DNA from 3 places in the Serratia entomophila genome. Region 3 is predicted to be linked to each of the others. Evidence: predicted binding sites of a transcription regulator. Region 3 holds the regulator's gene; each other region holds the start of a gene.
The links. Region 3 encodes PurR, which represses purine synthesis genes. Its sites were predicted from a motif close to CANGCAAACGTTTGCNTG; they were not measured.
Positions count from the first base shown of each region.

Region 1 (8,163 bases), 1.1 Mb from region 3:
GCGGTGACCTGCTGGAGCGCTGGCAACAGCAGCTGCCGCCGGACAGCCCGAACTATTTCCTGCTGAATATGACCGAGGCCCAGGTGCCGCAGGTGCAGAGCTTCCTGCAGCAGCATCGAATCAAGCCGGAGACCTATTACCCGATCGTGCGGGTGCGCCTGACCGAGATCAACCAGCAGGTGGCCACCGAGCGGGTGCATGAGGACGATCCGGGCGGCGAGGCGGTCAACCGCGAGCTGAACCTGACCTGGCTGGCGCAGCTGCCGGATCATAACCCGCTGGTGGCGGGCAGTTGGCCGCCGAAGGCCGGCGAGGTGTCGATGGACCAAGGCATCGCCGGGCGCCTGAAGATCTCGCTGGGCGACACCCTGACCTTCAGCGGCGATACCCAATCCTTCAGCGCTAAAGTCACCAGCCTGAGGCAGGTGGACTGGGAAAGCCTGAAGCCGAACTTCTACTTTATCTTCCCGCCGGGCGCGCTGGACGGCCAGCCGCAAACCTGGCTGACCAGCTTCCGTTACGACGGCGACGGCCAGATGCTGACCCAGCTGAATCGCCAGTTCCCGACGCTCAGCCTGCTGGATATCGGCTCGATCCTGAAACAGGTCGGCGGCGTGCTGCAGCAGGTCAGCCGCGCGCTGGAGGTGATGGTGGTGCTGGTGGTGCTGTGCGGCGGTCTGTTGCTGATGGCGCAGGTGCAGGTCGGCATGCGGCAGCGGCGGCAGGAGCTGGTGGTGTACCGCACGTTGGGCGCCGGCAAGCGGCTGCTGCGCAGCACGCTGTGGTGCGAGTTCGCTTTGCTGGGGCTGGTGGCGGGCGTTGCGGCGGCGGTCGGCGCGGAAGCGGCGCTGTGGCTGCTGCAAAGCCGGGTGTTCGACTTCCCCTGGGCGCCGACGCCGGTGCTGTGGTGGGCGTTGCCGCTGTTCAGCGCGCTGTTGCTGTCGCTGTGCGGCGGCTGGCTCGGCGTGCGCCTGCTGCGTGGGCAAGCGTTGTTCCGCAGCTACGACGGGTAATTCGCCGCCAGCGGTGATCCGGCCCGTCACCGGGGCCGGATCCGCTTCCGATCTTCTTTCCGCTTTACCGTCGCGAGGCACCCCTGATTAACGCTCTCCCTGTCGCTGCTTTTGATTGCCAGTGAAATCGCTTACAAATTTTATGATGATCAGCTGAGGGAACGTTTAATTGCACGGCGTTAATGTTCTGCGTGTTTTATTTTTAAAGTGACGACAATAGAATAAGCGACATTTTATTAGCGGGTTACGAATTTTTTTAGCCGGTGCGGCGTTTTTCTTGCAATACAAAAATAATGTAACCGTTTCCACTAATGTGATCGCACTCACTTACCGTCAACGGATTGCCTCCTATCATGGCGCTAACTGATGAACGTTACCTATTATTGGAGGCTGTATGAGTGCTACCGCCAAAGCGGCGCCGGCTGCAAAAAGCCAGGATAATGCCGGTATGACTTTTTTCGTCTGTTTTCTGGCTGCGTTAGCCGGGTTGCTGTTTGGCCTGGATATCGGCGTGATTGCGGGCGCTCTGCCGTTTATTACCGAGTCGTTTAATATCACCAGTTCCCAGCAGGAGTGGGTGGTCAGTTCAATGATGTTTGGGGCGGCGGTCGGCGCGGTCGGCAGTGGCTGGATGAACTTCCGCCTGGGGCGCAAATACAGCCTGATGATCGGCGCGATCCTGTTTGTGGCGGGGTCGCTGTGTTCGGCGTTCGCGCCCGACGTGGAAATACTGATCGTTTCCCGCGTGTTGCTGGGGTTGGCGGTGGGCATTGCTTCTTATACGGCGCCGATTTATCTGTCTGAAATTGCGCCGGAGAAAATTCGCGGCAGCATGATTTCCATGTATCAACTGATGATCACCATCGGCATTTTGGCGGCTTATTTGTCAGACACCGCCTTCAGCTACACCGGCGCCTGGCGCTGGATGCTGGGGGTCATCACCATTCCCGCCGGGCTGCTGTTGGTCGGCGTGTTTTTCCTGCCGGACAGCCCGCGCTGGCTGGCCTCGCGCAACCGCCATGAACAGGCGCGGCAGGTGCTGGAAAAGCTGCGCGACAGCAGTGCGCAGGCGCAGCATGAACTGAACGAAATTCGCGAAAGCCTCAAGCTGAAGCAGAGCGGCTGGGCGCTGTTCAAAGACAATAAAAACTTTCGCCGCGCGGTGTTCCTTGGCGTTCTGTTGCAGGTGATGCAGCAGTTCACCGGCATGAACGTCACCATGTATTACGCGCCGAAAATATTCGGTCTGGCGGGTTTTGCCAGCACCGAGCAGCAGATGTGGGGGACGGTGATTGTCGGGTTGGTCAACGTGCTGGCCACCTTTATCGCGATTGGTCTGGTTGACCGCTGGGGCCGTAAGCCGACGCTGATCCTCGGTTTTATCGTGATGGCGGTCGGTATGGGCGCGCTGGGGAGCATGATGAGCCTCGGCATGAGTACGCCGGCGATGCAATACTTCGCTGTCATTATGCTGCTGATGTTTATCGTGGGTTTCGCCATGAGCGCCGGCCCGCTGATCTGGGTGCTGTGCTCGGAGATCCAGCCGCTGAAAGGCCGCGATTTCGGCATTACCTGTTCTACCGCCACCAACTGGATCGCCAACATGATCGTCGGGGCGACCTTCCTGACCATGCTGAATTCGTTGGGCAGCGCCTACACCTTCTGGGTTTACGCGGCGCTCAACGTGCTGTTTATCTTCATCACGCTGGCGCTGATCCCGGAAACCAAAAATATCTCGCTGGAACATATCGAACGCAACCTGATGGCCGGCAAACCGCTGCGTAAAATCGGCTCGCGTTAATCTCTGCGGCAACAAAAAAGGGTGCAGTTCAAAAGTGAACTGCACCCTTTTTGTGTTATCGGCGGTAGGCTTAAACCAGCTTCTGCTGCGCCCAGGCCAGGCCGCTTTGGTATTCACCCGGCAGCAGCGGCGCCAGTTCCCGCAGCGCCTGTTGCAGGGCGGCCGCGCTCGGATCGTTGAGGTTCAGGTGGCCAACCTTGCGGCCCGCACGCACCTCTTTCTCGTACCAGTGCAGGTGCACCAGCGGCAGCGCCAGCCACTGCTGATTCACCGCCGTGCCGATCAGGTTAACCATCACCGACGGGGTGCTCACCACCGGCTTCGGCAGCGGCAGCGCGAGAATGGCGCGCAGATGCAGCTCAAACTGGCTGATGGAGGCGCCATTTTGCGTCCAGTGGCCGCTGTTGTGCACCCGTGGGGCCAGCTCGTTAATCAGCAGACGATCGCCGACAATAAAGCACTCCATCGCCATCACGCCGACGTAGTTCAGCTCGTTCAGGATCGCCGCCAACATCTGTTCGGCCTGCTGCTGCAGCGCCGCATTGGGCTGCGGCAACGCCACACTGGCGCGCAGGATGCCGTCTTCATGCAGGTTGTGGGTCAGCGGATAAAACACCGAGTGGCCGTCATGCCCGCGCGCGCCAACCAGCGACACTTCACCGGAGAAGTTGATGCCCTGCTCGACGATGCACTCACCGTAGGCGTCGGCCGGCAGCTCGGCTTCCTGGCCCGGGCGCAGGCGCCATTGGCCGCGGCCGTCGTAACCGCCGACGCGGCGTTTGACGATCGCCAGTTCGCCGAGGGTGGCGAACACCTGCGGCCATTCGGCGGCGCCGGCCAGCAGCTGCCAGGGGGCGGTAGCCAGGCCGAGCTGATCGAGCAACTGTTTTTGCGTCAGGCGATCGGCCAGGCGCGGGAAGATGTCGCGGTTAACGAAGCTGCTGTGGATCGCCAGTTCGCGGGTTAGCGCGGTTTCTGGCCAGCGTTCGATTTCGGCGGTGATAACGCTGTTTTGGTAGGGCACGGCTTCCGGCTCGGCGTCGAGGCCGACCGGATAGACGGCGATGCCCAATGGTTCGCCGGCCTGGCGCAGCATGCGCCCCAGCTGGCCGTTACCCAGTACGCAAACCGGCTTCATGCTTCCTCCCGCGGATCCGGGTTATTCAGCACTTCTTCGGTCTGCGCGCGGCGCCAGTCCGCCAGCCGCTGCGCCAGCGCGGCGTCGTGCAACGCCAGGATCTGCGCCGCCAGCAGGCCGGCGTTGGCCGCGCCGGCTTTGCCGATCGCCAGGGTGCCGACCGGGATGCCGCGCGGCATCTGCACGATGGAATACAGGCTGTCGACGCCGCTCAACGCGGCGCTTTGCACCGGCACACCCAGCACCGGAACCAGGGTTTTCGCCGCCAGCATGCCCGGCAGGTGCGCAGCGCCGCCCGCACCGGCGATGATCACGTCAAAACCGTTGGCGCCGGCCTGTTCGGCGAAGCTGAACAGCTTGTCTGGCGTGCGATGAGCGGAAACGACTTCGACATGAAACGGGACATCGAGCATGGTCAGGACTTCGGCCGCGAACGCCATGGTGGCCCAGTCACTTTTCGATCCCATTACAATTGCGATTTTAACCTCAGCGTGGGTGGCTGAAGCGGCGTTGGCTCCCATGGGTGTAAGGCTCCTGTGATTATGCAAGCGTCGGCCGCAGGGGCCGAATGAGGGCGTAGAGCATACCATGAGCGCGCGGCGAGGAAAACGGTTGCGTCGCCGGTTTTCGCCGTCGAAATCGCGAATTTTTTACGTGGCGGGTCAGAACGGGAACTGGATCAGCTCGACGGCGTCTGCGCTGACTTTGATCATCGAACCTTCAACGTGCCAGGCGCCCAACACCGCGCGCTGGGCCTCGCCGTCGTTGAGGCTCAGCCGGTGCACCGCCGGGCGATGGGTGTGGCCGTGGATCATCCAGTGCACGCCGTGGCGCTGCATCGCGCGCTCAACCGCCTGCGGGTTGACGTCCATGATGGCTTGCGGCTTGTACTGGTTGGTTTGCTGGCTGCGGGCGCGCATTTTGGCGGCGATCTTCAGCCGCCAGCGCAGCGGTAGGGCCAGAAACAGCTTTTGGATCAGCGGATTGTGCACCTTGCGACGGAACTTCTGATAAGCCTGATCGTCGGTGCAGAGGGTATCGCCGTGCAGGATCAGCACCCGGCGGCCGTACAGCTCAAGCACTTTTTCTTCCGGCAGCAGCTGCATGCCGCTGGCGCGGGCGAAGCGCTTGCCTAACAAAAAATCGCGGTTGCCGTGAATGAAGTAGCAGGGTACGCCTGCCTGTTGCAGCGCCTTCAGCGCCGCGGCGACTTCAGCGTGCAGCGGCTCGGGATCGTCATCGCCGATCCAGGCTTCAAACAGATCGCCGAGAATGTACAGCGCATCGGCGTGGACCGCTTCGCGCCGTAAAAAACGCAGAAAACCGGCAGTGATTGCCGGTTCCTGTGCGCACAAGTGCAAGTCTGCGATGAACAGCGTACTCATGCAGCCGCGATTACTCGCTGACGGTAACGCTGTTGATCACAACGTCTTCTACCGGAACGTCCTGGTGCATGCCGCTGCGGCCAGTTTTCACGCCTTTGATCTTGTTGACTACGTCCATGCCTTCAACCACTTCGGCAAATACGCAGTAGCCCCAACCCTGCGCGTTTTCGCCGCGGAAGTTCAGGAAGTCGTTGTCTGCCACGTTGATGAAGAACTGTGCGGTCGCGGAGTGCGGATCGTTGGTGCGCGCCATTGCCAGGGTGCCGATGGTGTTTTTCAGGCCGTTGTTGGCTTCGTTTTTGATGGTCGCGTTGGTGGCTTTCTGATTCATGCCAGGCTCAAAACCGCCGCCCTGGATCATGAAGCCATTGATAACACGGTGGAAGATGGTGTTGTCGTAGAAGCCTGCGCGGCAGTAGTTCAGGAAGTTTTCAACGGTAACCGGCGCTTTGTCAGCAAAAGTTTTGATAACGATGTCGCCGTGATTAGTGTGGAAAGTAACCATAGTTTTAGTCCTAACAAGATAAAGTGAGACGTCACGTAGAGCGGGTGAACATTCAGACCGACCTTATAACATATCTCCCAGACTGAGTCAGCAGGGGCTAAACCTGGCGCTGTGTGCGGCAAATTTTTTTGTTATAATATAACAGATTCACCGATCGCGAATTTTTCACCGTTTTCAATGGCCCAGCCCGGCAAAGCATGGCCTTAACCTTGCATTAGATCGGCCTTCGGGTTTCAATACGCTACTGGGTGAACAGCCTAATTACATTTTTGTTATCACGCACACCACGGAATGTCCCGATGCTAAAGATTTTTAATACCCTGAGTCGTCAAAAAGAGGAATTCAAACCCATTCATGCCGGTAAAGTTGGCATGTACGTGTGCGGGGTAACCATCTATGACCTGTGTCATATCGGCCACGGGCGTACCTTTGTCGCTTTCGACGTGGTGGCGCGCTACCTGCGCTATCTCGGCTATTCGCTGGACTATGTGCGCAACGTGACCGACGTGGACGACAAAATCATTCGCCGCGCGGCGGAAAACGGCGAAACCTGCGATCAACTGACCGAGCGCATGCTGGCGGAAATGCACGCCGACTTCGATTCGCTGCTGATTGAGCGCCCGGACCAAGAGCCGCGCGCCACCCAGCATATCGCCGAGATCATCGAGATCACCCAGCGCCTGATCGATCGCGATCACGCCTACGTGGCCAGCAACGGCGACGTGATGTTCTCGATCGACAGCGACCCGCAGTACGGCCTGCTGTCGCGCCAGGATCTGGACCAGCTGCAGGCCGGCGCGCGCGTTGAAATCGACGACGTGAAGCGCAACCCGATGGACTTCGTGCTATGGAAGATGTCCAAGCCGGGCGAACCGAGCTGGCAGTCGCCGTGGGGCGCAGGCCGCCCGGGCTGGCATATCGAGTGTTCCGCCATGAACTGCAAGCAGCTTGGCACCCATTTTGACATCCACGGCGGCGGTTCCGATCTGATGTTCCCGCACCACGAGAACGAGATAGCCCAGTCCAGCTGCGCGCACGACGGCCCGTACGTCAACTACTGGATGCACTCCGGCATGGTGATGATCGACAAAGAGAAGATGTCCAAATCGCTGGATAACTTCTTCACCATCCGCGACGTACTCAGCCATTACGACGCCGAGACGGTGCGTTACTTCCTGATGTCCGGCCACTATCGCAGCCAGCTGAACTACAGCGAAGAGAACCTGAAGCAGGCGCGCACCGCGCTGGAGCGTTTGTACACCGCGCTGCGCGGCACCGACGCCAGCGCCCGGCCGGCCGGCGGCGAAGCCTTCGAAGCCCGTTTCCGCGAGGCGATGGACGACGACTTCAACACCCCTGAAGCCTATTCGGCGCTGTTCGATCTGGCGCGCGAAGTCAACCGCCTGAAGGGTGAAGACATGGCGGCGGCCAACGGCATGGCGGCGCAACTGCGCAAGCTGGCGAAGGTGCTCGGCCTGTTGCAGCAGGAGCCTGAACAGTTCCTGCAGAGCGGCGCCAAGGCTGACGACGGCGAAGTGGCGGAAATTGAAGCGCTGATCAAGCAGCGCAACGATGCGCGCAAAGCCAAGGACTGGGCGCTGGCGGATGCCGCGCGCGATCGCCTGAATGAGATGAACATCGTGCTGGAAGATGGCCCGCAGGGCACCACCTGGCGCCGTAAGTAAGGCGGCGGGAAGCAAACAAAAAAGGCGCTGAACTCAGCGCCTTTTTCTATGGGACGGGGTTAGGGTTTGACCGTCACTTTTCCGCCGTTAAACGCCACCACCTGATCGGCGACGATTTTGCAGCGCTTGCGGGTTTCGACTTTGCCGTCCACCAAGACCCGCCCTTCGGCGATCGCTTCTTTCGCGGCGCCGCCGCTTTCACACCAGCCCTGGAACTTCAGCAGATCGCAGAGTTCGACATGGGGGTGATTATCCAGATTGAAAATTTCCATACTGCCTTACTTATTTAGGTTGAACGTCGTGATATTCCTCGCAGGCCTGCAAGGTATTTTGGATCAGTGTAGCAACGGTCATCGGGCCAACGCCACCCGGCACCGGGGTAATGTAGGCGGCGCGTTGGCTGGCGGCGTCGAAATCCACGTCGCCGACCACTTTGCCGCTTTCCAGCCGGTTGATGCCGACGTCCACCACGATGGCGCCCGGTTTGATCCAGTCGCCCGGAATAAAGCCCGGCTTACCGACCGCCACTACCAGCAGATCGGCGTTTTCAACGTGATGACGCAGGTTCTTGGTAAAGCGGTGGGTGACGGTGGTGGTGCAGCCGGCCAGCAGCAGCTCCATGCTCATCGGCCGGCC
Region 1 covers NZ_CP082787.1:1,178,138-1,186,300, forward strand. The annotation lists gene ybbP (putative ABC transporter permease subunit YbbP) at 1-1,013, shown strand, start outside; gene KHA73_RS05655 (sugar porter family MFS transporter) at 1,408-2,814, shown strand; gene purK (5-(carboxyamino)imidazole ribonucleotide synthase) at 2,885-3,952, opposite strand; gene purE (5-(carboxyamino)imidazole ribonucleotide mutase) at 3,949-4,473, opposite strand; gene lpxH (UDP-2,3-diacylglucosamine diphosphatase) at 4,615-5,337, opposite strand; gene ppiB (peptidylprolyl isomerase B) at 5,348-5,842, opposite strand; gene cysS (cysteine--tRNA ligase) at 6,142-7,527, shown strand; gene ybcJ (ribosome-associated protein YbcJ) at 7,587-7,799, opposite strand; gene folD (bifunctional methylenetetrahydrofolate dehydrogenase/methenyltetrahydrofolate cyclohydrolase FolD) at 7,810-8,163, opposite strand, start outside.
Region 1: a site for PurR is predicted at 4,554-4,571, ahead of purE (5-(carboxyamino)imidazole ribonucleotide mutase). Genes of this name have one in related genera too.

Region 2 (8,163 bases), 470 kb from region 3:
ACGCGATTACTACCAGCTGCGCGAGCAGGTGGTTACCGCCAAGGCGGGCTGGTGCGCGGTCATGCGCATGGTGAAAGACAATGGCGTCGAACGCCGTCTGCACCGCCGTGAGCTGGCGTATATGGACGGCGACGAACTGCGTTCGATGTCGGATAAGGCGCTCGGCGCGCTGCGCCTGGCGGTGGCGGACAACGAACATCTGCGCGACGTGCTGCGCCTGTCGGAAGATCCGAAACGCCCGGAGCGCAAGATCCAGTTCTACATTGCGGTATACCAACATCTGCGCGAGCGCATTCGTCAGGACATCATCCGCACCGACGATCCGGTCGAAGCCATCGAACAGATGGAAATCGAGCTGGGCCGCCTGACCGAAGAGCTGACCGCCCGCGAACAAAAACTGGCGATCAGTTCCAAGAGCGTGGCCAACATCATCCGCAAGACCATTCAGCGCGAACAGAACCGCATTCGCATGCTCAACCAGGGCCTGCAGGCGGTGTCCTTCGGCCAGGTGAAGAGCGTGCGGCTGAACGTCAACGTGCGTGAAGCGCACGCCACCTTGCTGGACGTGCTTTCCGAGCAGCAAGAGCAGCATCAGGACCTGTTCAACAGCAACCGCCTGACCTTCTCTGAAGCGCTGGCCAAGCTGTATCAGCGCCTGAACCCGCAGATTGATATGGGGCAGCGCACGCCGCAAACCATCGGCGAAGAGCTGCTGGATTACCGTAACTACCTCGAGCTGGAGGTGGAAGTGTTCCGCGGTTCCGACGGCTGGCTGCGCGCCGAGAGCGGCGCCTTGTCGACCGGGGAAGCCATCGGTACCGGGATGTCTATCCTGGTGATGGTGGTGCAGAGCTGGGAGGAAGAGTCGCGTCGCCTGCGCGGCAAGGACATCTCCCCATGCCGCCTGCTGTTCCTCGACGAAGCGGCGCGTCTGGACGCCAAGTCCATCGCCACGCTGTTCGAGCTGTGCGATCGCCTGGAAATGCAGCTGATCATCGCGGCGCCGGAGAACATCAGCCCAGAGAAAGGTACCACTTACAAGCTGGTGCGCAAGGTGTTCCAGAATCATGAACACGTGCACGTGGTGGGGCTGCGCGGTTTCGCCAGCGAGCCGCCGGCGCTGGGCAATACGCCGGTAGAGACGCCTTAGCGTAAAAAAACGCGCTAAAAATCTGAAAATAGCCGCCCTGGGGTGGCTATTTTTTTGTGCGCGTGGATGATAAGACCTGCTTTTTTATCCGGCGAAAACCGGGTAGCTTAATGAAATAAACAGTTATTCGGCGCTCTGCGGGGCGAAACGGCCTTTCTGTTTGTATACTGAAACCATAAGCAGTTTTTGATGTATTTTTTGTGAGCATACAGGGGGCAAGGGATGTTGCTTAAAAATGGAAACTCAATACGGCGTCTGGCGCTGAGTTGCGCAATCGCATGCGGTCTTGCGTCGTCGTTACCCGCATGGGCAACCGTGCCGGCGTTTCCGGTGGCGTCATCCGGCATGTCCGTTGCGCAAAGTCGTTCAGAACTGCTGGCCGCGCTGCCGCGCGGCATGGCACCGCACTATCTTTCAACCTTGGCTCCTCTGTACGCGGCGAATCATATGCAGCCGATGTGGCAGGATCGCGAGGCGGTGCAACAGTTTCAGCAGCAGCTGGCCGAGCTGGCGATGTCCGGCGTGCAGCCGCAGTTCACCCAATGGGTGAAAATGCTGACCGATCCGGCGATCAACGAAGTGGGGCGCGATATCGTGCTGTCCGACGCCATGCTCGGTTATCTGCAGTTCGTTTCCGCCATCGGCGCCAACGGCAACAGCTGGCTGTACGGCAACATTCCCTACAAGCTTGGTTTGCCGCCCAACGCGGTGATTAACCAATGGCAGCTGGCGGTGCGTCAGGGCAAGACCCTGGGCTACGTCAATTCGCTGGCGCCGCAGCATCCGCAGTACGCCAAGATGCATCAAGCGCTGCGCGACATGCTGGCCAATAATCGGCCATGGCCGCAGATGGCCAACGGCCCGAGCCTGCGTCCCGGCCAGCTGAGCAATGATATTCCAGCCCTGCGCGAGATCCTCAAGCGGACCGGAATGCTGACCGATGCCGCACCGGAAGCGCAGCCGGAGCCGGCGGTGGTGCTGGCGACGCGCAATGAGCCCGATGACGGCGGCCTGTCGGTCGATGAAGAGAAAAACCGGGAAAGTCAGGTGGCGGTCAGCCCGTCGGCGGCGCCGGTGCAGGACATTGCCTCCGCGCCGAATTCCGGGTTGCTTACGCAGCCTGCCGCCAGCGCCGTGCCGAGCGATAATGTTTACACGCCGGATCTGGTCGAGGGCGTTAAGCGCTTCCAGCAATGGCAAGGGCTGAGCGCCGACGGTGTGATCGGCGCGCGCACCCGCGAGTGGTTGAACGTCTCGCCGAAGACCCGGGCTTCGCTGCTGGCGTTGAATATCCAACGCCTGCGCATCTTGCCGGGCCACGTCGGCACCGGCATTATGGTGAATATTCCCAACTACTCGCTGACCTACTACCAGAACGGCAACGAAGTGCTCTCTTCGCGGGTGATCGTCGGGCGGCCGAGCCGCAAGACGCCGCTGATGAGCAGCGCGCTGAACAACGTGGTGGTCAACCCGCCGTGGAACGTGCCGACTACGCTGGTACGTGAGGATATCGTGCCGAAGGCGATGCGTGACGGCAGCTACTTCCAGAAACACGGCTATACCGTGCTTGCCGGCTGGAGCAACGACGCTGAGGTGATCAACCCGGCGATGATCGACTGGAACATGGTGTCGGCCCGCAACTTCCCGTACCGCGTGCGCCAGGCGCCGGGCGCCACTAACTCGCTGGGGCGCTTCAAATTTAACATGCCGAGCTCGGACGCTATCTACTTGCACGATACGCCGAACCACAGCCTGTTCCAGAAAGACATCCGCGCGCTCAGCTCCGGCTGTGTGCGGGTGAACAAGGCGTCTGATTTGGCAAATATGCTGCTGCAGGATGCCGGCTGGAATAACAGCCGCGTTTCTTCGACGCTGAAAGAGGGGAATACCACTTACGTGAATATTCGCCAGCGTATTCCGGTAAAATTGTATTATCTGACGGCCTGGGTCTCTGATGACGGCCAGCCACAATTCCGTACAGATATTTACAATTATGATAATACGGTGAGATCGGGCGCACAAATTTTGGCTCAGGCCGAAAAATTAATGCAATAAATGCAGTAATTATAAATAAATAACGGTCAGAATGTTTGGCTATACCACAGGCCCTCGCATGCGGGGGCCTGTAAACCTAGGCGTATCGCGGGTTGACTCAGCATACGCAGGCGGTTATGGTTCGGACAGTGCGCTTTTTTGTGCATATATTTTGACATTCTTGCCGGGTTTAATAGAGTCATGGACAAAATTGATCATCATCGCCGTAAATGGCTGGCGCTAGGCGGCGCAGCTATGGGCATAGCGCTGCTTCCAGGGCAGGCCTTTGCCAGTCTTTCCACTGCTCGTCCGCGTATTTTGGTGGTGAATAACCTGAATACCGGTGAATCACTTAAAGCCGAGTTTTTCGACGGCAAAGGTTACAATAAAGAAGAGCTGGTGCGGCTTAATCATTTATTCCGCGATTATCGCGCCAATAAAGTTAAATCGATCGATCCCCGCCTTTTTGATCATCTTTATCGCCTGCAGGGGCTGTTGGGCACCAACAAGCCGGTGCAGCTGGTTTCCGGTTACCGCTCGCTGGACACCAATAACGAACTGCGCGCACACAGCCGCGGCGTGGCCAAGCACAGCTACCACACCAAAGGCCAGGCGATGGATTTCCATATTGAAGGCATCCAGCTGAGCAATATCCGCAAAGCGGCGTTAAAAATGCGCGCCGGTGGTGTAGGATATTACCCACGTAGCAACTTTGTACACATCGATACCGGTCCTGCACGGACCTGGTGATCGCGGTGCCCATAAGTGAATAGCGCCAGCCCGGCGGGTGTGGCGCTGTTGTCGTTGGAGCCTTATGAAATACCACATTATTCCCGTTACTGCCTTTAGCCAGAACTGCAGCCTGATCTGGTGCGAGCATACCCAGCAGGCGGCGCTGGTCGATCCCGGCGGCGAAGCGGAAAAAATCAAAGCCGCCGTGGCCGAACGGGGCGTGACCGTCTCTCAAGTCTTACTGACGCACGGCCACCTCGACCACGTTGGCGCGGCGGCGGAGCTGGCCGAATATTATCAGGTGCCGATTTACGGGCCGGATAAGGAAGACGCCTTCTGGCTGGATGGCCTGCCGGCGCAAAGCCGGATGTTCGGTCTGGAAGAGTGCGCCCCCTTAACGCCAACCCGCTGGCTGGCGGAAGGCGACGAAGTGCAGGTTGGCGAGATGCGTTTCAAGGTGCTGCATTGCCCTGGCCATACGCCGGGTCATATCGTGTTTATCAACGCGCAGGCGCGCATGGCGCTGGTGGGCGATGTGCTGTTTAACGGCGGCGTTGGGCGCAGCGACTTCCCGCGCGGCGATCACCAGGCGCTGATCGACTCCATTCGCACTAAACTGTTGCCACAGGGGGATGACATGGCCTTTATTCCGGGCCATGGCCCGATGTCGACCTTTGGCCATGAACGCCAGACCAACCCGTTCCTGCGTGAGGAACCGCCGGTCTGGTGAGTCAGCTCTCCCGGCAGAAATAACAAGGGGCGCACTGAGCGCCCCTTTTCTTTAAATGCCGCTATCTTACAGCACGGCCACGATGGCTTCGCACAGCGGCGCCATGTTGTCCGGCGTCATGCCGGCAACGTTAACGCGGCCGGAGTTGACGGCGTAAACGCCAAACTCGTCACGCAGGCGCAGCACCTGTTCTTTGGTCAGGCCGCTGAATGAGAACATGCCGTTCTGGTTGATGATGAAACCGAAGTCCTGCTGCGCGCCTTTCTCCTGCAGGGTATTCACAAACAGCTGACGCATGCGGTGGATGCGTTGGCGCATATCGGTCAGCTCTTGTTCCCACAGCGCGCGCAGCGCGTCGTTGCCGAGGATGGTGGCGACCACCGCCGCACCGTGGGACGGCGGGTTGGAGTAGTTGGCGCGAATTGCCGCTTTCACCTGGCTGAAGGCGCGATCGGCGGTTTCAGCGTCGGCGGCCACGATGGTGCAGGCGCCAACGCGTTCATTGTACAGGCCGAAGTTTTTCGAGTAGGAGCTGGCGACGATCAGTTCCTGATGCTTGGCGGCAAAAATGCGCAGGCCTTCGGCATCTTCTTCCAGGCCTTTGGCGAACCCCTGGTAGGCGAAGTCGAACAGCGGCAGCCAGCCGTTGGCTGCGGACAGCTCGGCCAGTTGGGCCCACTGTTCGGCGGTAGGATCGATGCCGGTCGGGTTATGGCAGCAGCCGTGGAACAGCACCACGTCGCCGGCCTGCGCCTGTTTCAGGCTATTGAGCAAGCCGTCGAAGTCCAACGCGTGGTTGGCGGCGTCATAGTAGGCGTATTCCAGCACTTCCAGGCCTACCGCGCCGAAGACGTTTTTATGATTCGGCCAGCTTGGGTTGCTGATCCAGATGCGCTTGGCGCTGGTTTGGTTGGCGATAAAGTCAGCCGCTACACGCAGGCCGCCGGTGCCACCGGGCGTTTGCGCGGTGCGCGCACGCTTGTCGGCGATGATCGGGCTTTGCTTGCCGAACAGCAGCTCTTGCGTGCAGCTGGCGAACGCCGGAATGCCTTCAATGCCGAGGTAGTTTTTGGTGGTCTCATTTTCCAGCAGATACTGCTCAGCCTTTTTCACGCTGGTCAGTACCGGGGTTTTACCGGTTTCGTCTTTATAAACGCCGATACCCAAATTGATTTTGTCAGGGCGGGCGTCCGCGCGGAAAATGTCGGTCAGGCCCAGGATCGGGTCGGCAGGTGCAGCAGTGATTTTTTCAAACATGTCAGGTGCTTCCAAATCTCGGAGTTAAGCAGACAGAGGCATCAGGGTAGCGCCAGTTATGGGCTTTGCCAACCGTTTGCGACAAAAACACCGCGATGTTGTGAAGGGGGCAGGTTAGGCAGAAAAAATGGCGGGGAAGGGCAAATCGGCAGGATAAAAATTCACGGATGGCGCACAAACAAAAACAGGGCCGAAGCCCTGTTTTTTTAACTTATCCGACGGTGAACCGCCGTTAAGCGCGACAACTTAGAACTGGTAAACCAGGCCTACACCAACGATGTCGTCGGTAGCGGTGCCGGTGGCTTTGGTGAATTCGTTGTCGTCCAGCAGGTTGATTTTGTAATCAACGTAGGTGGACATGTTTTTGTTGAAGTAGTAGGTAGTACCAACAGAAACGTATTTAACCAGGTCCTGGTCAGAACCCACGCCTGGGACGTTCAGGTTCTTGCCTTTAGACTGCAGGTAAGACACTTCTGGACGCAGACCGAAGTCGAACTGGTACTGAGCGGTCACTTCGAAGTTCTGAGTTTTGCTGGCGAAGCCGCCACAGTTTTCGGTCGCATCACAGGTAGCCGTGAAGTTGCCGCCGCCGAATGGAGTCATGTTGCGGGTTTCGGCATACATGGCCGCCAGGTAAACGTTGTTGGCGTCGTATTTCGCGCCTACGGTCCAGGCATCAGCCTTGTCGCCGCGCTCGTTGGAACGCAGTTTTTGATCGTCGGTACGGTTGGATGACGCGTATGCAGCACCGAAGCTTACGCCTTCGCCGATGTCATAAGTAGAGGAGATGCCCCAACCGTCGCCGTTTTGTTTCTTAACGTCACGACCGTCGTTCTGGTTTTTACCCTGGTATTGCAGGGCGAAGTTCAGACCGTCAACCAGACCGAAGAAGTTGTTGTTACGGTAGGTCGCAACGCCGTTGGTACGGCCGGTCATGAAGTTGTCGGTGTAGGTGTAAGTGTCGCCACCGAACTCTGGCAGCATATCGGTCCAGCCTTCCACGTCGTACAGTACGCCGTAGTTACGGCCGTAGTCGAATGAGCCGTAGTCAGCGAATTTCAAACCAGCGAAGCCCAGACGAGTCTTGGTGCCTTCGGTGCCCTGAGATTCAGCGTGGTTAGCCTGAACGTTGTATTCCCACTGGCCGTAACCGGTCAGTTGGTCGGTAATCTGAGTTTCACCTTTGAAGCCGAAACGAACGTAGGTCTGATCGCCATCATTGCCTTTGTCGTCTGAGAAGTAGTGCAGGCCGTCAACTTTACCGTACAGATCCAGCTTGTTGCCGTCTTTGTTATAGATCTCAGCTGCGTTTGCCGCACCAGCAGCCAACAGAGCCGGGATTACCACTGCAAGAATGTTGCGCTTCATCATTATTAATTACCCTCATTGGTGTTATTCGGACACCTTTGCCACTGCCGCCAATAATTCTTTTGAACTATTGTTGATAGATTGGTGTCGTCCTGTGTCTGAACGCAGTGTTCCATTCGCAGGCGGGTTAATCTAGAACGAAAATGCTACGAATGTCCTAATGAGGTTTCAAAAAGAAAATATGTGTTACAAAATGTAATATTAAGGGAACTTTGTGACGCAGGTCAATAATAAAAAATGCGAAAGGCCAGCAGAGCTGGCCTTTGTTTTGTAACAAAATCGTATGGAAACTGTTTAAACCTATTAATTAGAAGCTTGCATTGCGTGGCGTTCGCGGGAACGGGATCACGTCACGCACGTTTTGCACACCGGTGACATAGGCGATTAAACGTTCAAAGCCCAAACCGAAACCGGCGTGAGGCACGGTGCCGTAACGGCGCAGGTCACGATACCACCAGTAGTCTTCTTTATTCAGGCCCATGGCTTCCAAACGCTGATCCAACACGTCCAGGCGTTCTTCACGCTGTGCGCCGCCGATGATTTCACCGATACCCGGCGCCAGCACGTCCATCGCCGCGACGGTTTTGCCGTCGTCGTTCATGCGCATATAGAAGGCTTTGATGTCTTTCGGGTAGTTTTTCACCACTACCGGCGCTTTGAAGTGTTTCTCCGCCAGATAGCGCTCGTGCTCGGAGGACAGATCGATGCCCCAGGAAACCGGGTTTTCGAACTTCTGGCCGGAGGCGATCAGAATTTCCACCGCTTCGGTGTAGTCAACCTGGGCAAAGTCGGAGGAGACAAAACGCTTCAGGCGATCGATGGCGTCTTTATCTACGCGTTCGGCGAAGAACTGCATGTCATCCATGCGCTCGTTCAGCACCGCCTGGAACAC
Region 2 covers NZ_CP082787.1:1,798,683-1,806,845, forward strand. The annotation lists gene mukB (chromosome partition protein MukB) at 1-1,150, shown strand, start outside; gene ldtD (L,D-transpeptidase) at 1,373-3,205, shown strand; gene KHA73_RS08785 (YcbK family protein) at 3,386-3,934, shown strand; gene KHA73_RS08790 (MBL fold metallo-hydrolase) at 3,999-4,646, shown strand; gene KHA73_RS08795 (amino acid aminotransferase) at 4,713-5,903, opposite strand; gene ompC (porin OmpC) at 6,150-7,274, opposite strand; gene asnS (asparagine--tRNA ligase) at 7,579-8,163, opposite strand, start outside.
Region 2: a site for PurR is predicted at 5,969-5,986, ahead of KHA73_RS08795 (amino acid aminotransferase). Genes of this name have one in related genera too.

Region 3 (8,163 bases):
GCCGATCATGTCGGCGTTTACCTCGGCAACGGCAAGTTTATCCAGTCTCCGCGTACCGGCGAAGAGATCCGCATCAGCCAGCTCGACAACGACTACTGGCAGAACCACTACATCGGCGCCCGCCGGGTAGTGACGCCGAAAACCATCCGCTAATACCAGGCTGGCGCGATACGCGACCGAAATGCCTGGAGAACCTCCGGGCGTTGGCGTACCGGACCTGTGCTGCAGAAAAACGCGGATAACCGCCGGGGAGAGCGACGAGGCGCAGCAAGCTGCGCCTTTTTAATGCCGGGGATTCAGTTCAACGCGGCGGTGAAGCTGAAGGCAATGATCACGGCCAGCGCACACAGGGTGGTGAACAGCGACATCTTCAGATCGGTATCCATTACTACTCCTTCTCAGATAGGCTTTCCCAAGGATAAAAGGCGCACAATTAGTACGTCAAATCATTTTCCCACAGTTCGCCAATAAAATCTTGTTATCATTTCCCTGTTTATAATACCGATTACCTCTTCCCCTTTTGCTCAATATGCGACAAAATTCGCAGTTCACAACTGCGTACCGGCAACAATGCCCCTCCTGACCAAGCGCTGACGACTTCAATACACTAAAAACTCAGTTTTCGCTTCTCTGGAGGAGGATCTACGCAGGCAAACGATTAACATCACACTTACATGCTGCAACATGTAAGTTCAGGAGTCATTTCTTACATGGCAACGATTAAAGATGTGGCCAAACGCGCTGGCGTTTCCACCACCACCGTTTCGCACGTCATCAATAAGACTCGTTTCGTCGCCGAAGAGACCAAAGCGGCCGTGTGGGCCGCAATCAAAGAACTGCATTACTCACCGAGCGCCGTAGCGCGCAGCCTGAAGGTCAATCACACCAAGTCGATCGGCCTGCTGGCCACCTCGAGCGAGGCGCCCTACTTTGCCGAAGTGATTGAGGCGGTGGAAAACAGCTGCTACAGCAAGGGCTATACGCTGATCCTGTGCAACTCGCACAACAACCTGGACAAGCAGCGCGCCTACCTGGCGATGCTGGCGCAAAAACGCGTCGACGGGCTGCTGGTGATGTGCTCGGAATACCCGGACCAACTGCTGGGCATGCTGGAAGACTACCGCAATATCCCAATGGTGGTGATGGACTGGGGCGCGGCGCGCGGTGACTTTACCGACACCATCATCGATAACGCCTTCGAAGGCGGCTACCTGGCCGGCCGTTATCTGATCGAACGCGGCCATCGCGATATCGGCGCCATTCCCGGCCAGCTGGCGCGCAACACCGGCGGCGGCCGCCATCAGGGCTTCCTGAAGGCGATGCAGGAAGCCAATATCGAGGTGCGCGACGAATGGATAGTCCAGGGCGACTTCGAACCGGAATCCGGTTACAAGGCGATGCATCAGATCCTGTCGCAAAAACAGCGCCCGACCGCGGTGTTCTGCGGCGGCGACATCATGGCGATGGGCGCCATCTGCGCCGCCGACGAATTGGGCCTGCGGGTGCCGCAGGATATTTCGGTGATCGGCTACGACAACGTGCGCAACGCCCGCTACTTCACCCCGGCGCTGACCACTATCCACCAGCCCAAGGAGCGTTTGGGCGAAATGGCCTTCACCATGCTGCTGGATCGCATCATCAGCAAGCGCGAAGAGTCGCAGGTGATAGAGGTGCATCCGAAGCTGATCGAGCGCCGTTCGGTCGCCGACGGTCCGTTCATCGACTACCGCCGCTAATCGCCGCTGCCGGGAGCCCGCGCGGCTTCCGGCAGCGTTTCACCCAGCCACTCTTGGTTCAGGGTTTCACTGTCCCCCAGATATTCCAGCAGCCAGGCCATCGCCGGTGAGGGTTTATCCTGCTGCCAGGTCAGGCAGCAGGGGCTGGCGGGAAACGGCTGCTGCAGCTGCAGCGCCACCAGTTCGCCCCGCTGCACCAACGGCAAAACCCGGTGGGCCGGCATCATGCCGACGCACAGCCCGGCGCACAGGCAATCCAGCGCCGAAACCCAATCCGGCACCACCAGCCGCCGCTGGTTATCCAGCGTCCAGGTTACGCGCTTCGGCAGGTTGCGCGAGGTATCTTCCAGGCACAGCGAGGGATAGGGCCGCAGCTGGTCGTCATGCAGCGGGCCGGCCAACTGCGCCAGCGGGTGCCCTGGGCTGGCCACGCACAGCCAGTTCATATACCCCATATCGCGGAAGGCAAAACCGCCGCCGACCGGCACCGCGCGCGTCGCACCGATCGCCATCTCCGCCCGCCCATCGACCAGCGCATCCCACACGCCGTTGAATACCTCCGGCTGAACCTGCAGTTCCACGTCGGGAAAGTGCCGATAAAAGTCCAGCACCAGCTGGCGGCAGCGCTGCGGTTTGACGATGATGTCCACCGCGATGTTCAGCTGGCCGCGCCAGCCGTTGGCCACCTGCTGGCACTGCCGGCGGGTGTCGAGCATTTTTTTGATGACAACCCGCGCATCCTTGATAAACAGCGCGCCGGCCGGCGTCAGCTCCACGTCGCGATGGCGCCGCTCGAACAGCGGCACCGCCAGCCACTGCTCCAGCTGGCGCACCGTATAGCTGACCGCCGACGGCACCCGGTGCAGCTCCTGCGCCGCCGCGCTGAAACTGCCGGTGCGCGCCACTGCGTCCACCACTTCCAGAGAGTATTCAGACCACATTGTCTTGCCTTCAATTTTTTTAACAGCACTTTGCAAATATTACCGTTTCACAAGCAGAGATCCAGCCGGATACACTTGCCGGCGCTAAAAACCTGCGACAACAAAATATTAACGAGAAATACCATGCGAAATTCCTTTGGCTTTATGTTCTATCTCGCCGGCCTGAGTATGCTGGGTTATCTGGCGACCGACATGTACCTGCCCGCCTTCGGCGCCATGCGGGAAGAGCTGCAAATTTCCGCCGGCGCCATCAGCGCCAGCCTCAGTATCTTCCTGGCCGGCTTCGCCTTTGCGCAACTGCTGTGGGGGCCGCTCTCCGACCACCTGGGCCGTAAACCGGTGCTGCTGATCGGCCTGGCGCTGTTCGCCCTCGGCTGTCTCGGCATGCTATGGGTGCAAAATGCCGTGCAGCTGTGGTCGCTACGTTTTATTCAGGCGATCGGCGTGTGCTCCGCCGCGGTGACCTGGCAGGCGTTGGTGGTCGATCGCTACCGCGACGGCAAGGCGAACCGCGTATTCGCCACCATCATGCCGCTGGTGGCGCTGTCGCCGGCGCTGGCGCCGCTGCTGGGCGCCTGGTTGTTGAACCATAGCAGCTGGCGGACGATCTTCGCCGTGCTGCTGGGCATCACCGTACTGCTGCTGCTGCCGACCCTGCTGCTGAAAGAAAATGCCAAACCGCAACCGGCGGCCAGCGCCGAAAAGAACCGCGGCGTCAGCTTCTGGCAGCTGTTGAAGTCGCCGGTATTCAGCGGCAACGTCGCCATGTTCGCCGCCTGCTCGGCCGGCTTTTTCGCCTGGCTGACCGGTTCGCCGTTCATCCTTGGCGACATGGGCTACAGCCCGAATGATATCGGCCTGAGTTATGTGCCGCAAACCCTGGCCTTCCTGCTCGGCGGCTATGGCTGCCGCGCCGCGTTAAAACGCATTAATGGTAAAGCCCTGCTGCCCTGGCTGTTGGTAACCTACGGCATAAGTATGGTGGCGCTGTATCTGGTGGCGACGCTAACCGAACCGACCCTGACCACTTTGCTGATCCCGTTTTGCGTTATGGCACTGGTTAACGGCGCCGGCTACCCGATCATGGTGGCCAATGCGCTGACGCCGTTCCCGGAAAGCAGCGGCAAGGCGGCGGCGCTGCAAAATACCCTGCAGCTGGGCCTGTGCTTTGTCGCCAGCATGCTGGTTTCGGCGTTTATCGCCCAGCCGCTGTTGGCGACGGTAACGGTGATGGTTTCCACGGTGATTTTGGCCGCGTTGGGCTATTGGCTGCAGCGGGGAAAAACGGCCGACGCGGAGCAGAAAGCGCCGCGGGAACATGCTAACCAGGCGTCATAATTACCTGGGTTAATAGTCACTTAAAGAATATTTTTGCCGAGCGCGATTTACGGTTGAGTAAGCGCCTCGGCACGCCTATACTCAAAAACAACCTTTTAAAGTAACACCTTATAATCTCTATATCTCAAGTAGCTATTGTGTACGCGTATGGCGTCACACTTTTTTAAGGATGTGTTTATCCTGCGCCCTTTGCGTTGGGAGCCTTCTTAAAATTTTCCTCTGTTCATAGTCGGATATCAGACGCTGCGGGTAATTTTTCCGCGGTAAACGTATGCGCCCGCAGAAATTGTCTAAGCTTTTTCCTTGCGGGTCATCAGTCAGAAGAAGGTGATGGAGAAGCTATGAGTTCATCGTGTATAGAAGATCTGAGCATTCAGGATAACCAATGGTACCGTATCGCTCATGAAATGCTCGGCATGGCCGGTATTGAAATCAACGGATCGCGCCCCTTCGACATTCAGGTTAAAAACCCCGATTTTTTTAAACGCGTGCTGCAGGAAGGTTCTTTGGGGCTGGGCGAAAGTTATATGGACGGCTGGTGGGAGTGCGAGCGGCTGGATATATTCTTTCAACGCGTGGTCAGCGCCGGGCTGGAAAAGAAACTCCCCCACCATCTTAAAGATACGCTGCGCATAGCCGCCGCGCGATTAACCAATCTGCAGTCGAAGAAGCGCGCCTGGATCGTCGGCAAAGAACATTACGATCTGGGGAACGATCTCTTTACCCTGATGCTCGATCCTTATATGCAATATTCCTGCGGCTATTGGAAAGACGCCACTACGCTGGAACAGGCGCAGGAAGCCAAGCTGAAAATGATCTGCGAAAAACTGCAGCTGAAACCCGGCATGCGGCTGCTGGATATCGGCTGCGGCTGGGGCGGCCTTTCCGCCTACGCGGCGAAAAACTACGGCGTTTCGGTGGTGGGCGTGACCATTTCCGCCGAGCAGCAGAAGCTGGCGCAGCAACGCTGCGCCGGGCTGGATGTGGAAATTCTGTTGCAGGACTACCGCGATTTGCATCAGCAGTTTGAACGCATCGTTTCCGTCGGCATGTTCGAGCACGTTGGTCCGAAAAACTACCGCACCTATTTCAAGGTGGTCGAACGCAATTTAAAACCGGACGGTTTGTTCCTGCTGCACACCATAGGTTCCAACCGGACGGATATGAATGTGGATCCCTGGATCAACAAATATATCTTCCCGAATGGTTGCCTGCCGTCGGTCAGCCATATTGCCGAAGCCAGTGAAGGCCATTTCGTGATGGAAGACTGGCACAATATCGGCGCCGATTACGATCGCACGCTGATGGCCTGGTATGAACGATTTAAACAGGCCTGGCCGCAGCTGGCCCAGCGGTATTCGGAACGTTTCGAACGCATGTTCAGCTATTATTTGAACGCCTGCGCCGGCGCGTTCCGTGCGCGCGATATTCAGCTGTGGCAGGTGGTATTCAGCCCGAAAGGCGTCGAAGGCGGTATCCGCGTCAGCCGCTGATTGACCCCGCGTAAAAAAATAGCCCCGGCGTTAAACCGGGGCTATTTTTATTTTGCGGGCAGCAAACTGCGCATCAACCGCAATAAACGCGAATGATTTTATCGTCGCTGTCGCCAAGGAAGTTCAGGCGACGCAGGTTAAAGTCCATGGTCACCGCCGAGTTGTACGGAATGGCGCGAACCTTGGCATCAATTTGCAGGCCCTCCAGCGAGGCCATCGGTTTGCCGACATAGCTCTGATACTGCGACGCGCCGCAGGTATCGTCCGCGTCGGCCGTCTGCGGATCAGCGCCCTTCTCCGGTGAACTGCTGCAGGCGCTGAGCGCCAGCAGCGCGGTTAACATTAACGTTTTCCCATAAAACTTCACGCGTATGCTCCTCTCTGGTTATGATGCGGTCCCGGCGACGGCGCCCGAACCTGGGTCAGTCTTTGTGCGCAGGCGCCAGGGCCGCCTCGCGGCTGGCGAGCACCCGTTCCACGGTGTCCACCACCGCCTGGGTTTGCGGATCGATCTCGATATTCACCTTGTCGCCCAGGCGTTTTTTACCCAGGGTGGTGCGCTCCAGCGTTTCTGGGATCAAATGCACGCAAAAACGGTTATTCACCACTTCGCCGATGGTCAGGCTAATACCGTCGATGCCGATAAAGCCTTTATGCAGGACATATTTCATTAATTCGGCATTCGGCATACGCAGCCACACCTGGCGGTTATTTTCCGAGGTGTAAATCTTGGCGACTTCCGCCGTGCAGATAATATGGCCGGACATCAGGTGGCCGCCAATTTCGTCGTTGAATTTGGCCGCGCGTTCGATATTGACCACGTCGCCCAACGCCAGTTCGCCGAGGTTGGTCAGACGCAGCGTTTCTTTGATCAGATCGAAACTGACGCGGTTGCCTTCGACCGCGGTCACGGTCAGGCAGCAGCCATTGTGTGCGACCGACGCGCCAAGCTCCAGCCCAGGCAGCAGCTCGGCAGGCATCTCAATCACGTGGGTGCGGAAGTTGGGTTTCTCATCAATGGCGACCAGCGGCGCGGTGCCCTGTACGATACCGGTGAACATGTATGCCTCTTCTTTCTGAAAGTGTTAAAGCGCTTCCGGCAGTTTGCCCCAGATGGCGCGGAAAACCAAATCCGCCGAGGCAAAAAATCTGCGTGTGCGCATTTAATAACTATTTGATCACAACGTTTGCTTAACGACGCCGAGCAGGTACAATCTTTTTGACAAAATTCCGCTATTTTTAATTGTTGTCCTCTCGCGACGACCCTCCCTCCATCATAAATAAATAGAAAGGTGTATGCGTGCAGAAGTACTTAATTGAAGCGCGTAGTTTATTGGCTCTCGCTATCCCGGTGATCATCGCGCAAATATCACAAACCGCAATGGGCGTGGTGGATACCATTATGGCCGGCGCCTACAGCGCCACGGATATGGCGGCGGTCGCGGTCGGCACCTCGATCTGGCTGCCGGCGATCCTGTTCGGCCACGGGCTGTTGCTGGCGTTGACCCCGGTTATCGCCCAGCTCAACGGCGCAGGCCGCCGCGACCGCATCGCTCACCAGGTGCGCCAGGGTTTCTGGCTGGCTTCCGGCGTCTCGGTGCTGCTGATCGCGGTGCTGTACAACTGCAAGTTCGTCATCGACATGATGCACAATATCGATCCGCAGCTGGCGGACAAAGCGGTCGGCTATTTGCACGCCATCATGTGGGGCGCGCCGGGCTATCTGTTCTTCCAGGTGATGCGCAACCAGTGCGAAGGCTTGTCCAAAACCAAACCGGGCATGGTGATCGGCTTTATCGGCCTGTTGGTTAACATTCCGATCAACTACGTCTTCATTCACGGCCTGTTCGGCATGCCGGAACTGGGCGGCGTTGGCTGTGGCGTGGCCACCGGCAGCGTGTACTGGATTATGTTCCTGCTGATGCGCTGGTACGTCACGCATGCGCCGTCGCAACGCGATATCAAACGGCAGGAAAGCGATAACGGCGCACCGGACTGGGCGGCGCTCAAACGCCTGGTCGGCATCGGCCTGCCGGTGGCTTTGGCGCTGTTCTTCGAAGTGACGCTGTTCGCCGTGGTGGCGCTGCTGGTCTCGCCGTTGGGCATTGTTTCCGTCGCCGGGCACCAGATTGCGCTCAACTTCAGCGCACTGATGTTTGTATTGCCGCTGTCCCTCGGGGTCGGCGCCACTATCCGCGTCGGCTACAGCCTGGGCCAAGGCTCGGTGGAGGGCGCTCGCGTGGCCGCCTACTCGGCCATCGGCGTCGGGATCGCCATGGCGACCTGCACCGCGCTGTTCACCGCCACTTTCCGCGAACAGATAGCCCTGCTGTACAACGACAGCCCGGCGGTGGTGGCGATGGCTTCGCACCTGATGCTGCTGGCGGCGATTTATCAGATCTCCGATTCGATTCAGGTGATCGGCAGCGGCATCCTGCGCGGCTACAAGGACACGCGCTCGATCTTTTTCATCACCTTTATCGCCTATTGGGTGTTGGGCCTGCCGAGCGGCTATCTGCTGGCGTTGACCGACATCGTCGTGCCGGCGATGGGCCCGAGCGGTTTCTGGTTCGGCTTTATCATCGGCCTGACCTTCGCGGCCATTATGATGGCGCTGCGCATGCGCTGGCTGCAGAAGCAGCCGGCGGCGTTAAT
Region 3 covers NZ_CP082787.1:2,269,858-2,278,020, reverse strand. The annotation lists gene KHA73_RS11190 (C40 family peptidase) at 1-153, shown strand, start outside; gene cydH (cytochrome bd-I oxidase subunit CydH) at 297-386, opposite strand; gene purR (HTH-type transcriptional repressor PurR) at 711-1,736, shown strand; gene punR (DNA-binding transcriptional activator PunR) at 1,733-2,677, opposite strand; gene punC (purine nucleoside transporter PunC) at 2,801-4,015, shown strand; gene cfa (cyclopropane fatty acyl phospholipid synthase) at 4,357-5,508, shown strand; gene KHA73_RS11160 (I78 family peptidase inhibitor) at 5,582-5,875, opposite strand; gene KHA73_RS11155 (riboflavin synthase subunit alpha) at 5,931-6,569, opposite strand; gene KHA73_RS11150 (MATE family efflux transporter) at 6,809-8,163, shown strand, end outside.